DNA from 2 places in the Oleiphilus sp. HI0123 genome. Region 2 is predicted to be linked to the other one. Evidence: predicted binding sites of a transcription regulator. Region 2 holds the regulator's gene; the other holds the start of a gene.

Region 1 (5,955 bases), on a different contig from region 2:
AACTTCCTGACGAATACCAGACCAGGCACCTTGAATCTTCTTCAAGTGAGAAAGCACCTCTTCCAACATTTCCAGATCGTTTTTGACATTCGCTTCAAACAATCGATGCTCACAGTAGACATAAAGATCAAATAAATTTTGCGCAACCTCCTGCCCCTTATCTAAATCCAGAAAGCTACGCAAACCCGATATAATCTCTATCGACTTGTTAATCAAACGATTCTTGCCTTCAAAGTCACTCGCAGCAATACGCGCCTTAGCCATATTAATGCGCTCAACAGCACCATCAAATAAAAGCTGAATTAATTGGTGACGGTCAACATCGACAACACTTGTCTGCGCATTAACCGACTGATACTGATGTAATGCATTCATATTATTCTCCTACGATTACCGAGGTGTAATTTCCCCAGCTACTTCTCTTATTTTTCACTTGAACTTGAACCTGAAAGCGCATCTAGCTGCGCCTTTATAAAATCCATCGTACTATTTAACTTGGAAACCGCGATATCAGCTGCGGTAAACTGCCTAGCTAAACGCGCAGTAACTGACTCTATTCTTTCATCAAGCGCAGTACGCTGCTCTGCAATCAAGGCTAGCTCTTTAGCCAGCGTATCATTCTTAGTAGTGAGCGAACCTTCAAGCGATACCATATTAGTAATCAAGTCTACTAACTGCTCGCCAACCCCCTCAATATAAGTAACCGTTCCACGGTCGCCCGTAGATGATCCGCCAACAGTAATTCTAATACCTTCAGAGTCATCACCAACAGCAGCGGTTAACACCTGCCCTGACCCTGTCGCCACAGCACCGTTGATAGTACCCTCAACATCGACGCCATCAACGCCCGCAGCAATACTCAGACCAAGCTGAGCTACTGTATTAGTATCAACAGCTGTTATCTCTACCGTAGACGCCGCACCATAAACATTTGAATTAATTACCAACTGGTTAGAGCCGTCTAGACTAACCGTTACTGACTTTCCAGCAGCACTAAGCGTTGAATCTGCATTGATTTTAGATTGAATCTCGGCAGCTAATTGAGTCTGCGTATAGCTACCTGCATCAAGCGTGATTGAACCACTTTCAGTACCATCAATACTAATGGTGAATTCATCATTATTTGCATCAATAGTTGTACTAGCACCTAAACTTACAGCGCCCGATAGCTCTCCTCTTGTCGCAGCAGTCGTTATGTTAATATCATAACTGCCCGGCTTAGTGTTGATACTTGCAGTACCAAAGCTTACTTGAGCATCGCTGGCTCGCCCTTGATCACTGAACAAAGCCGAAACATCATCTGGGTGCGAATCAAGCTGATCACTAAGAGTGTCTTCATTTAGGCTTAGCAAACCAGTTTGATAATCTGTCGTAATACCAATATCTGCCAAACTACGGACATTTGCATTTTCCAAACCACCAACCGTCGAACCCAATACGCGTCGTACCTGATTCATCATACTTCGAGTTGTCGAGTCACCAAGCAAAATGCCCGCTTCAGCCCCACCACTAGGGTCAAACTCACTATTGTCGTTCACCAAAGTCTGTAGAGCATTAAACTTCTCTACAAATTCTGAAACTTTCTCGACCACAGCAGTGTGATCATTTTGAACAGATAAAGCGGCTGGCGAACCATCATTTGTGCCACTCAGGGTCAGGGTTAAACCTGGAATAGCGTCATAAATCTCATTACTTGAGCGCGTGATCGGTACACCATTCAATTTGAATGATGCATCCGCGGCTGGTTGACTCTGTATTAAGTTAGTCGCTCCCGCGGTGTAGGCGAGTCGAGAAAGACCATTTGCATCTGTGTTACTTGCATCACCGGTGTCCGAAACAGAAATATCGATCGTTTTATCCAGACCCGTTTCATCGGCATTGAATACAAGCTTATAGCCAGTTCCCGTGTAAAGAACTGAAGCCGTCATGCCTACATCAGATTCAGAATTGATCGCTGCAGCAATACCATCAAGCGTATTATTACTATTATCGATAGTAACGTTAGTCGTTTTTCCATCAACCACTATCGTTAAAGAGCCTTCACCAATCGCTGTTGTATCGGAGTCATTAAACTCAGTAGAAGTAAGCGTTTGAGAGACTGCTAAAGCGGTAACTTCAAGCGTATGAACTGATGGAGTTGCATCATTGGAGTCTACCACTGCAGAGAATGCAGAGTTCCCAGAAGAAACCGTTTTTGATTCGAATAACTCAGGATTTGCCAGTGTACGCGAAGGTAGGCGAAGATCTGTAATAGCGGACTTTATTTGACCAAAAATTGACAGTTCAGCATTTACGTCAGCTTCTTGACTGTCCAGACGAGCCTCGACCGGAGCACGCTCCGCACTAGCGAGATTCTCTATTAACTCGCTAGTTAGAACACCCGAGCCTATTCCGACTGAAGATACACTGGCCATAACATCCACCTACTCACCTGTAATCACCAAAAGTGCTCTATATCAGATATAGCGCGAAAGCCGATATTTTCTTGCTTTCAATATTTTAGTGATTAACGAATACTAAAGGGTAAACAGCTTAACAGCGTTATTGAACCCTGCCTATAAATAGTATCGGCAGGCAACACGGGAAGTTTAACTCCCGTGTTGTAAAAGAATGTAAACCATTGCCGCTATTTTAGCCAAAAACTACACTTTAGCTTTAAATAAACTTAACGGTTCATCTTGATGCAAGTCTTGAGCCAACTTCAAAGCAACATCATCAGGAATCTGCCTAACTACTTCAGAGGTCTGCTTATCAACCACTGTTATAATCGTTTTCCCTGACTGATCATCGAGATTAAACTGCAAATTTCTTTGCACCGACTGCACATAGTCATTCAACTTTGTTACAGCCTGCTCAACCTTTTCTTGCGCTTGCTCCGCTGGCTTAAGGCTAGGCTTTTCTTCTACACCTTGCGCAACCGGCTTTGCACTCGCACCATCTTTAAAGTCAACAGAAGAACTGCGCTGTGCCTTTTGAGCAGACGATGCAGCAGCCAGCTTAACTGGCTGGCCTACACCACTCATTTTCATGTCGCTCATAATTCACCTCACATATCTTTTTTAACTGCGTAAGCCGACTTTAACTCACGCTAAAGCCGGCAACGTTCATATTACTAAGTACTTATTACTGTAGAAGCGATAGAACCTGCTGAGGTCTAGCATTCGCTTGCGACAATACTGAAATACCTGCCTGCTGAAGAACCTGAGCTCTAGATAGCGCTGCAGTTTCAGTCGCGAAGTCAGCATCTCTGATTCGAGAGTTTGCAGCTGATAGGTTTTCACTGTTTACCGCGTTGTTAGAAATTGTGTTTTCGAATCTGTTTTGAATCGCACCCAATTTCGCTTGCTCTCTTGCAACCTGGTTGATCGCGTTATCAATTGCAGTTATCGCGTCTTCAGCACCTGCTGCGGTACTGATATCGATATCCTTCAGCTGCTGACCATCTTGAGAGCCACCATATGTACCGACCTCAAAGCCTGAGTTGCTAATCGCCGTAGGATCCTGAGTACTAATTTCAATAGGACCACCAGACTCTAACTTAACCGTACCAAAAGTAGTAGCATCCGCAGCACCGAAGTTTGTACCCGAACCAACAACAATATTTCGACCATCTTCAGCCAACAACTCGTACTGGTTGTCGTCAACAATTTTAGCAGTAACACCTGTCTGAGCCGTCTTAGCGTTAATCGCATCAACCGCTAAAGACACCTGCTCAGAGGTCGTGCCAGTCGTACCAGCGGCAAAACTAATAGACACGCCATTGACCGTCGCATTACCAGCAGTATCCGCAGAAACATCAGATGAGGTCACCTGCGTGGTATTCGCAGTCGCAGTCACACCAGTTTGATCTGAAACCAAGTTAATTGCTGATGCAACTGAAATCGCACTCGCATCTTTATTTGCCGTCGACGCATTATCAAAAGAGGAGAATGTAGCACCAACCGCTGTACCATTAATTACCAAGTCACCAGCAGTAAGCGCCGTACCACCCAAGGTATCACTCACAGCAGTTGCTTTTGAACCACTATAAGAACCCACTTCTAAGCCAGCATTCTCAAGCGAAGCACCCGTATTACTAGTAATCTCAATATCACTACCATCTTTAGATACTAAAGTGTAGGAACCAACATACGTGTCAGCCGCTGCAACACCTGCCGCTGCTGCACCCGCACCCGAGATATCAATGTTACGACCGTCTGCAGCAGAAAGAGTTACACCTTGCTGCAAGTTATTTAGATCAACCGACGCAGTAACACCTGTTTGACCGCTGCTTAGGTTAATTGCGTCCGCAACACCCTGCAAATCAGTAGATAACGTGCTTGCATCGCCAGATCCACCAACATTGATCGTTACACCATTAATATCAAAGTTAGCGGCACTTGCTACGTTAGTGACTTCTGTACCCGATGCAACCGTTGCATTAACAGTCGCACTGACACCCGATTGATCAGCAACCGCATTGATGGACGCAGCAATTGCAATAGAACTCAAGTTCTGATCGGCAGTTGAAGCACCATCAGCACCCGCATCTGCTGCACCTACTGCGAAGCCGTTAATTACCAGGTCACCCGCAGCCATTGCTGGACGAGCATCGGTAGATGAAACAGAAGACAAACCTGATGTGATATCTGTACCTAGCGTTTCCTCTGACACCTCAGAGATTGAAACGTCTATTCGATCACCAACGTTTGCACCTGTTTGGAAACTAGTACCCTGGAAAGAACCATCTAAAAGGTTCTGACCGTTAAAGTTTGTTTTCTCTGCGATACTCGCAATCTCGGTTTTAAGCTGCTCAACCTCTTCTTGCAGTGAAGAACGTTCCAATGATGTATTCGTACCGTTTGCAGACTGCAATGCTAGTTCACGCATACGCTGCAAGGAGGTTGTCATACTGTTCAATGCACCTTCAGCTGTCTGTGCTAGCGATACACCATCACCTGCGTTTCGGTTTGCTACATTTAGACCACGAACCTGAGCATCTATTCGGTTTGAAATCGCCAAACCTGCCGCATCATCCTTTGCGCCATTGATACGCAAACCAGATGATAAACGCTGTAAAGCAACACTCTGTTCATTCTGAGATTTGTCTAGGTTGCGCTGAGCATTCAAAGACGCGATATTAGTATTAATTATTTGAGGCATGTCGTTTCTCCGATCAATTTTGCAAGTAAACGAACGAGATTTTGAAGTACATCATGCTTTGTAAAGCACGCTCTCGACCGCTTGTTACATCACTTAACGGCACTCCTTAGAATTACTTTAGTTTTTTTTACAAAAACAATGTAAGCAAGTGTAACGAAGTTCTTTTTTCATAAACGCTCTCACTCTCCACATTATAAATAGCGGCAAGCACTAGCCAAAAAACCGGCAATCATAGCTTCTTCCGGTATAACCCAACAAAAATAACCAACCCATAACACTTTGATATCAACACCTTACATATCATCCAGTCAAATTGGCACAGTGCATGCTTTACAAAGAGCAAGGAAAGTGATGCTCGATTATTGCATCACAAATTTTAAAAAAACTTTAATTTAGTAGCCGGTAGTTACTCATCCCGAAACTTTAGGAATGCTGTCCACCGGTATAGAAGATAAGTAGGAGCATACAATGCCTCAAATCATCAATACCAATATCGCGTCAATTAATGCACAGCGCAACCTGGACAATTCTCAATCCGCTAACCAGACGGCTTTACAGCGCCTTTCATCTGGCTTGCGTATTAACAGTGCGAAGGATGATGCCGCAGGTTTGGCAATCTCAACTCGTTTCGATTCGCAAATCCGAGGTTTGAACGTATCCATCCGAAACGCAGGTGACGGTGTATCACTTTCTCAAACAGCAGAAGGTGCGCTCGGCTCGATTACCAATAACTTGCTACGTATTCGTGACCTAGCCCTTCAATCGGCGAACGGCACGAACAGCGCAATTGACCGACAAGCTCTCGACCAAGAA
Region 2 (9,523 bases):
GGGAAAACGTCCAAAGACCTTCTTAATCGGCTGCATTCGAGTTTGCATAACCGCTGACTGAAGATCACCTGTTACGACATCTAAGTTGGACACAGCCTTCTGCATGGACTCGTCACTGCTTGCATCGCCAAGACGTTTTAGTCGGTTACGCACAAGCACCAATTCACCCACCATATTCATGATATCGTCTAGGCGCTTTGTATCAACACGAACTGTTGTTTCTGTCGCTATGGTTTCATTCTTCTTCGATGCCGCTTTAGCAGCTGGTTTTGCAGCCGGCTTTGGCTTAGCTGCAGCTGCTGAGGCTGGGGCCGGTGCAGGCGCTGGCTTTGGTGTGGGCTCTGGAGCCGGCGCAGAACTGGCAGCAGCCTTGGTCGTTGGCGACCCGCCTGCTCCATGAAGTTCATCCAGTAGCTTTTCGAACTCATTATCGGTAATCAACTCTCCATCACCGCTAGCAGGAGTAGCTGACGCTTCAGACGTGGCATCACCTGCAGCAATACCTTCGCTATTGAACTGACCTTCACCATGCAAGTCATCCAATAGTTTTTCAAATTCTTCTTCGCTTATATCACCCGACTCTGGCGAGCTGCTCGTGTCGCCACCCGCAGCCGGTTCTTCAAAAAATAAATCCGCCGAGGAGCTGTCTGGTGAAGCTGAGGCACCAGCACTTTCGCTGACACCAACAGGAGCACCGGAACCGTGTAGCTCATCTAACAAGTTTTCGAATTCGTCATCGGTAATTTCGTCAGATTCTTGTTCGGATGCCGCTGGTGCACTCCCTTTACCCGCATCATCATCTAATGCATCCAAGAGCTGTTCAAACTCATCATCAGTAATATCAGCCTCTTCAGCAGAGGCTTCTGCAGCAACCGGCTCCGGTGTTGGTTCAACAGCTGCAGGTTCAGCAGCAGGCGCAGCGTCAGCAGGTTTCGCAAAACGTTCTAAGTCACTTAAAAGCTGTGGGTCAGCTGGGGTTGGATCTTGGCCATCTCTGACTTCACTGAACATTTCGTTTACAGAGTCTAACGCACGTAAAACGACATCCATTAAGTCAGCATCAAGACTTCGCTTACCATTTCGCAGAATATCGAACACGTTTTCTGCAATATGACAACACTTGACCAGTGCATCCAACTGTAAAAAGCCTGCTCCACCCTTTACAGTGTGAAACCCTCTAAAAATTGCGTTTAGCAAATCTTTATCGTCTGGATTTTGCTCTAGATCAACCAGTTGCTCTGAAAGAAGCTCGAGTATCTCTCCAGACTCTACAAGAAAGTCCTGAAGTATCTCATCATCCGCTTCAAACCCCATCTTCTACGCCCCTTTAAAATCCTAGACTGGACAGCAAATCATCCACATCATCCTGGCCAGAAACAACGTCTTCGCGTTGCTCTGCATGGAGTTGTGGACCTTCACCCTCAATGCCTGTTTCTTGTTTTTCTACTTCGTGGACTGTTCCTGTAATCTGGTCAACCTTACCGGCCATTCTGACCAAATTAACAAGATTCTCTTCAACATCTTTAACCAATCCGGTGACTCGTTGAATCACTTGACCAGTTAAGTCTTGGAAAGACTGCGCTAACAGTATTTGCGTGAGATTATCATTTACTTTATCTGAATCCTCACACAACTTTCCAAGGAAAGTTCCCATTGTGGCTGTCAGCGTTCTAAACTCATCAGGTTTCATTTCCTTACGCTGTAAGCGAGACCAATCCATCTTGAGTTTTTTCGCTTCCTGGCTGATTCCTGAAGCATAAGGCATGGTTTCTTCGACAAGATCCAAGGTCTTGTTTGCAGCCTTATTGGTCATATCAACCACATACGCGAGTCGGTCGGACGCATCCTCTATAGTAGACAGGTCATCTTTAGCCGTCTCACTGGAAGCATCGATGTGAAAGTTCCGAATTGACTCGTGTAGCGACCGAGTTAAGCGACCGACTTCTTGGTACAGAGTTTTATCCCGAGTCTCATTTAACTCAGAAATAATACCTAACGCCCCCGACAAGTCTCCTTTGTCAATTCGCTCCTTCAACTCATTAGCCTGAGCCTTCAAAGTCTGCTCAAAACCGCTTAGAGGTTCGCTATTTATTAGCTTTGCGTCAGTCATGAATCGCTCAGCCTTAGGAATCGATACGTTCGAAGATTTTCTCAATCTTCTCTTTTAAAACAGCTGCGGTAAATGGCTTAACGACATAACCGTTCACACCTGCTTGCGCGGCAGCAACTATCTGATCTCGTTTAGCCTCAGCCGTTACCATTAGCACAGGAAGACTTTTGAGGTTATCGTCAGAACGAACATGCTGAAGCAACTCAATACCAGTCATCCCAGGCATATTCCAGTCAGTCACCAGAAAGTCATACTTACCTGTTTGAAGCATTGGTAAGGCAGTACTACCATCGTCAGCTTCATCAGTATTAGTAAACCCTAGGTCACGCAATAGGTTCTTAATAATTCGTCTCATTGTAGAAAAATCATCTACTACGAGAATTTTCATATCTTTATTCAAGTCGACCTCCACTCATGTCGATACCCGAAATTACATTTTAATACCTAAAAACAAGTCTAGTCGGTGTTCTTAGGCTAGCCAGTTTTTTTTGATATTTGTTTCACTTATCGGCACATTTCTTAACAACTATATAAAATCAAGCCAATTTATTAATTTTATTCGCTTTATTTTCCCCTTACATGGGGGACAAACTTTGAGAAAAGAGGTCTAAGCAAATAGTTCGATCAGGCTAAGACAAACTGCAATCAGGTACGCCAATCACTCATTCTAGCTTTCAAACGCATCGCTGCTTGAGAATGTATTTGACTTACTCGAGACTCACTAACAGAGAGCACCAAACCAATTTCTTTAAGATTCAACTCTTCTTCATAATATAAAGACAAAACCATTTTTTCACGCTCAGGGAGAACATCAATCTCTTTGGCCAAAGCTCGACGAAAGGCATCATTCTGAACATCCGTCGCGGGCGTGTAATTCTCGGACAAATACTCTTCACTAGAAACGTCACCTGACTCACTTAGCTCTTCAAAGCTAAATAACTTGCCACTAGCGCTGTCTTTCAAGCAAGCAAAGTATTCCTCAAGCGTCATACCTAACTCTGAGGCAACCTCGCCATCCTGCGCATCACGACCCTCTCTATCTTCAATAGCCTTGATCGCTTCACTTATCTTTCTTGCATTCCGATGAACAGACCTTGGCACCCAGTCTCCCCGGCGCACCTCATCCATCATCGAACCACGAATTCTAATGCCCGCATAAGTTTCAAAGGACGCACCTTTAGAAGCTTCATACTTCCTGGAAGCCTCTAATAACCCGATCATACCAGCCTGAATTAAATCATCGACCTGAACGCTAGACGGTAGACGAGATATCAAATGATGCGCAATTTTTTTGACTAAAGGCGCATGAGACCGAATCAAATCATCGGCACGTTTTACTTGAGCGTCTGTATACATCAGCCTATGACACCGGAACTAAACACGTTCTAGTTTGAGGTAGCCTGAACCAGGCGCTCAACAAAGAACTCCAAATGACCTTTTGGAGAAGAAGGCAGTGGCCAGCTATCCGCTTTTTGGGCAAGCGTCTTATATGCCAACGATGCTTTTGCACGAGGATACACATCAGAAACAGCCCGTTGACGCTGCACTGCTTTTTTCACCGACTCATCGAAAGGGATTGACCCAACATACTGCAGAGCAACATCGAGAAATCTCTCAGTAACGTGAGCAAGCTTGGAATAGAGGTGGCGCCCCTCTTCCTGCGTTTTAACCATATTCGCCAGTACACGAAAACGGTACATATCGTAATCGCGATTTAACAATTTAATTAGCGCATATGAATCGGTAATCGATGTAGGCTCATCACATACGACAACAATAACTTCTTGCGCAGCCCTAAGAAACGAAACAACACCATCGGATATACCTGCTGCGGTATCAATAATCAGGACATCGAGATCTTCAGAAATTTCACTAAAGGCATTAATTAAACCGGCATGTTCCATTGGATTCAAAGAAACCATTTTTTGCGTACCAGATGAAGCTGGTACTACTTTTATTCCTTTGGGCCCATCAACCAAAACGTCACGCAGAGAACATTCGCCACTTATCACATCCGCTATATTGCTTTTAGAGGTGATACCTAACAAAACATCAACATTAGCCAAACCTAAATCGGCATCTAAAAGTACAACACGACGCCCCATCTCAGCGAGCATAATCGAAAGGTTAATAGACACATTACTTTTGCCCACACCACCTTTACCGCCAGTTACCGCGATTACCTGAACCGGATTAGAATTCGCCATACTGGTGAAAATCCCCTTTTATACATCTAATTATTTTTCGCACTTCAGTTTATTCAACCATATTGAGATCTTCGTGATACTGAAACATTGACCGTATTTTCAGTGTATACTGCATAATCTTGCTACATTCAGCTCTATATTTTAATCAACGCTAATAAGAGTTTAGCAGATATGATTAAGTTTACGCAGAATGAGAGAATATTTGATCTAAAACACCTTCATGCTCTTGGGCGCTGATTGTTACCCATCGCTCCGAACTATTCAATAAAGATTCAGCTCTCGAGAGGATTTCTTTTTGCCTAAACACATGAATATCCTCAGGAACTCGCTGACCGTCAGTAAAATAACTGGCTTTGAGACGCGTATCGATAAGAAAGCTCATCACCTCACCCAGGCTAACAGCTTCATCAACCTTAGTAATAATGGCGCCTGACAAGCCTACCATTTTGTAGTGATGGTAATTTGAACACATCACCTGATACTGCCCTACAGACGATACAACAAGGTGTGACTGAATATCATGACCCGACAGCTTTAATTCCTGCAGCTGCTCAGACCAGCACGCGTCGGTATGCATTAGGCCAGCAGTATCAACCAAGACAAGTTTTTTGTGACGCAAGCCATCAAGTATGGTATCCAGACTATGACGCTCATCAACAACATGGACAGGCACATTGAGTATTCTGCCAAACACCTTTAGTTGCTCGTGCGCAGCTATGCGGTATCTGTCAGTTGTCACCAAGGCTATATCATCAGCACCATGTCGAATAACAAACTGAGCAGCCATTTTACCTATTGTCATGGTCTTACCACTACCTGTAGGCCCAACCAATGCAATGACGCCACCCTGCTCGATCAGGTCATCTTCAGGAGCCGATATTAAAGCTGAAACACCCTGTGAAACACGAGACCATGCCTGACTGTAGTCCATACCTAAATCAACCATTGCCATTAGCCGTTTTTTAAGATCCCCGGCAATACAAAGGGATTCGAGTTTACGTTCGATTTTGCTGAGCGTAGCCGATTGCTCACGTTCTTTTTCATTCTGCACTTGCTTGTAAGCCTGCCCGGACATTAGTTTTTTAATCTCTAATATCTCTGCACGCATATCCGATAATTCGCCCCACGGAGTACCATTTTGTTTAGCATCATGTGACGCAGCCTTGCGCTCCATTGCCGAAGAGCTTGCCTCTGGTTCAGACACTGCCTCTGAATCGTTCTCTTGCGCAAGAGCATCAGGCCGCTCTTTACGCTTAGCCTTAACCTCTTCTATCTTTCTACGCGCACTATCTAGCTCTTTTTGCAGTTTCAGGTGTTTTTCTGCATGCATACGAGCAAGTTGGGAAGGGCTAGGCTCGCCACGCTCTATCAATTGACTTTCGATGGTTTCAGGTGAGACATCTTCCTCATAGTCGAGCGCAGCAACAATTTCGACACCACCGTCAACTTTTGAGTTGGATAAGATAACCGCATCGGGGCCAAGTTCTTCTCGAACCATTTTTAAAACTTCTTGCATGGTCGCTGAAAAAAAGCGTCTAACTTCCATAAGGAATCACCTGATTATGTTTACTACTCATCACTTCAATTGAACCTTGGAGCGAGTTCTACCGACACGACGTCAATTTATTGACCTACGTTCGCGACGATTGTTATTTGTTTATTGTTTGGCACTTCCTGGTAAGAAAGGACATTAATCGGGTCACTCCCAAACCTTACAAACTTAGCAAGCACTGGTCTCAAAGGCCCTGATACCAAAAGGATTGCAGGCTTTCCGAGCATTTCCTGGCGTTGAGCTGCTTCACCGAGCGATCGCTGAAGTGTTTCAACTATTCGGGGCTCAAGTATCATTCCCATATCATCACCCGCGCCAGTTTTTTGTGACTGCTGCACAGACTTTAGCAATAACTGTTCCAAGTCGGGCTCTAAGGTAATAACGGGGATTTCATCATCATTTCCACAAATATTTTGGACAATCAATCTTTTCATACCCTGTCGACATGCTTCTGTTAGCAGGGTGGAATCAGCTGACTTTGGAGTTACATTAACCAGCGCTTCAGCGATCGAACGCATATCTCTAATAGGTACGTCCTCGATCAATAGACTCTGAAGAACTTTTAATAACAGACTGACTGTTAATGTATTTGGAACCAGCTCTTCTGATAGCTTAGGTGACACCTTCGCCAACTGATCCAACCATTGCTGTACCTCCTCATGCCCCAATAACTCACTAGCATGCTTCTGAAGCACTTGATTCAAGTGTGTCGCCACCACAGTACTCGCATCGACAACGGTATAACCTAGCGTTTGCGCATGATCCTTTTGAGAACTCTCAACCCAGATTGCATCAAGCCCAAAAGCAGGGTCTCTACCCTCAACCCCGTCAATTTTCCCAAAGACCTGACCCGGGTTAATAGCTAGCTCTCTCTCTGGGTGAATTTCTGCTTCAGCAATCGTTACGCCCATCAAGGTGATTCGGTAAACATTTGGCATAAGGTCAAGATTGTCGCGAATATGAACTGAAGGCATTAAGAAACCTAACTCTTGCGACAGCTTTTTACGCACCCCTTTTATCCTACCAAGCAATGCCCCCCCCTGATTTTTATCAACAAGAGGAATTATGCGATAACCAACTTCCAGGCCTATAATATCGACCGACAAAACATCATCCCAGCCAAGCTCTTTGTACTCTTCTTTAGGCTGTCCATCAGCCGATATTTGACCTTGATTATCAGGCGTTACATTAGCACCGCCAGACATATTAGGCTGAGCACCTGACCTGCGAGCACCCGGAGCGCTTGCTTCAACCTCTTCACCTTTCGATCTCTTGTTTTGACCATACCAAGCAAAAAATGCTAAACCGCCACCCAAACCCAAGAATGCCAAATGAGGCATGCCCGGTACCAGACCCATTGCGATAAGAATGCCTGAGGCCACATATAAAGCCTTTGGGGATAGAAACATCTGATCAAGAACTTGTGACGACATGTCCTGCATACTACTAACACGTGTCACCATAATTGCTGCGGCGGTAGAAAGTAGTAGCGAAGGAATCTGTGCAACCAAGCCATCACCAATAGTCAGTAGCGAATACTTTTCCATTGCATCAGAGAATTCTAGATCATGCTGCACCATGCCAATAGAGAGACCGCCTATGATATTGATCGCTAAAATCAACAAACCCGCAATGGCATCACCACGAACAAACTTACTGGCACCATCCATAGAACCATAAAAGTCAGCCTCCGTTGCAATTTCTTCACGACGTGACTTGGCTTCTTCCTGTTCGATAATGCCAGCATTAAGATCAGCATCAATCGCCATCTGTTTACCCGGCATCGCATCGAGCGTAAAGCGCGCACTAACCTCCGAGACCCTGCCAGCACCCTTTGTTACAACAACAAAGTTAATAATCATCAAAATAGCAAAGACAACCAAACCGACAGCGTAATTGCCTCCAATGACAACCTCACCGAAGGCCTCAATCACCTTACCTGCAGCATCGCCACCTTCGTGCCCCTCCAAGAGAACAACACGAGTTGAAGCGACATTTAGCGCCAAACGTAAAAGCGTGGCAACTAACAAAACGGTTGGGAATATCGCGAACTCAACGGGCCGCAGGGAGTAGACACAAACAAGCAAGACAACAAGCGCCAAAGCAATATTGAAGGTAAACAACAAATCAAGCAGGAAAGGAGGAACAGGAAGGGTCATCATCCCCAGGATTGCAATCAATAGCACCGGGATGGCGAGATTACCCTGAGTAAGAACCTTGAATTGTTGAAGCATTGCGGCTTGCTGCATAAATATCACTACCAAGACTGATATCGTCACTAATTTGACGAAAAACAAATATCAGTAAGGTATCAGCAAGATTCACGCCGACTTCTACAGTTTACGGTAATTAGGCAATGCCAGCCCCTTAATCAAGAGCCATCATATTTAAGATCATCCGGTATGGGGAAGTCCGGTTTCGGAGGTTTTGTAATAACGCGACGCCTAAACTGCTTAAGCTGAAATACGTATGCCAGCACTTGTGCAACCGCCATATACAAACCACTCGGAATTTCCTGACCAATCTCGGCATGATGGTAGACCGAACGCGCAAGCGGTGGAGCCTCAACAATTTCGACATCATGTTCGTTGGCAATTTCTCTAATCTTCAAGGCGACTTGATCATGCCCTTTCGCAAGCAAAATTGGCGCGGCATCTTCTTCAGGTTTATATCGTAGCGCGACTGAAAAGTGAGTTGGGTTGGTAATCACCACGTCAGCCTGAGGAACATCTTGCATCATTCGACGCTGCGCCATTTCCATCTGCAATTGGCGAATCTTCCGTTTAACCTCTGGCTTACCTTCCGTGTCCTTGAATTCGTCTTTCACTTCCTGCTTCGTCATCTTCAGATTTTTTGTATGATCAAATATCTGAAAAGGTACATCAATCATAGCGATCACGATCATCGTACATGCTAAATAGAAAAAACCCCACCCCAGTATTTTGGAAGCTGTTTCCATTGCTGAAATTACATTTTGATCGGCAAGCCCGATAAGCGTTGGCAATTGCGAGTGAATAATCAAAACTGCAACTGCGACAACCAATGACACCTTTGCAATCGCCTTTATGAGCTCCACTAAGGACTTGAGGGAAAACATCTTCGCCAAGCCTTTAATTGGGTCCATTCGGCTAAACTTAGGCGCCAGAGCTTTAGTTGAGAAAAGCCAACCACCCAAAGCAACGGACCCTGCAATAGCCGATACAAACAACAAAATTAGAAACGGCAAAATACCTTCTGCAACTTCAACCGCGGCTCTTGCGAGATACATTCCCATCTGGCTTGTATCTTGTGTCGCCTCTCTAGAAAACGAAAAACTAGCAGTCATGATCTTTGTTAAAGATGCTGCGATACCGCTACCAAAAATTAACAAGCCCCCCGCCCCGACAATCAGTAAAAAAGTTGTATTTAACTCTTTTGATCGGGGAACCTGACCTTCTTCTCGCGCTTTTTCGAGTTTCCGGCCGGTGGGTTCTTCGGTTTTATCCTGACTACTATCGTTCTCTGCCATAAGCGCTCTAAGCCCCCATCACATCGCGCAGATAAATATATGTATGCTCGCTAAAACGAATAAAAAGCGTATCAACATTTCCGACACCCACCCAAAGAATGAAAAAACCGAAAATCATACCGATTGGAAAACCGAGCGAGAATACA

The links. Region 2 encodes FliA, which starts transcription of late flagellar genes. Its sites were predicted from a motif close to CTAAAGTTNNNNNNNNNNCNGCCGATA; they were not measured.
Region 1: the regulator FliA is predicted to act here: its motif matches at 2,566-2,592, upstream of fliD (flagellar filament capping protein FliD).

The regions. Positions count from the first base shown of each region.
Region 1 covers NZ_LWGE01001577.1:170-6,124, forward strand. Annotated here, with positions in the region: gene fliS (flagellar export chaperone FliS) at 1-375, opposite strand, end outside; gene fliD (flagellar filament capping protein FliD) at 423-2,414, opposite strand; gene A3761_RS21115 (flagellar protein FlaG) at 2,643-3,038, opposite strand; gene A3761_RS21120 (flagellin) at 3,124-5,142, opposite strand; partial or broken gene A3761_RS21125 (flagellin) at 5,611-5,955, shown strand, end outside.
Region 2 covers NZ_LWGE01001071.1:369-9,891, forward strand. Annotated here, with positions in the region: partial or broken gene A3761_RS10180 (chemotaxis protein CheA) at 1-1,314, opposite strand, end outside; gene A3761_RS10185 (protein phosphatase CheZ) at 1,328-2,110, opposite strand; gene cheY (chemotaxis response regulator CheY) at 2,124-2,510, opposite strand; gene A3761_RS10195 (RNA polymerase sigma factor FliA) at 2,756-3,466, opposite strand; gene A3761_RS10200 (MinD/ParA family protein) at 3,496-4,317, opposite strand; gene flhF (flagellar biosynthesis protein FlhF) at 4,499-5,863, opposite strand; gene flhA (flagellar biosynthesis protein FlhA) at 5,941-8,118, opposite strand; gene flhB (flagellar biosynthesis protein FlhB) at 8,241-9,377, opposite strand; gene fliR (flagellar biosynthetic protein FliR) at 9,385-9,523, opposite strand, start outside.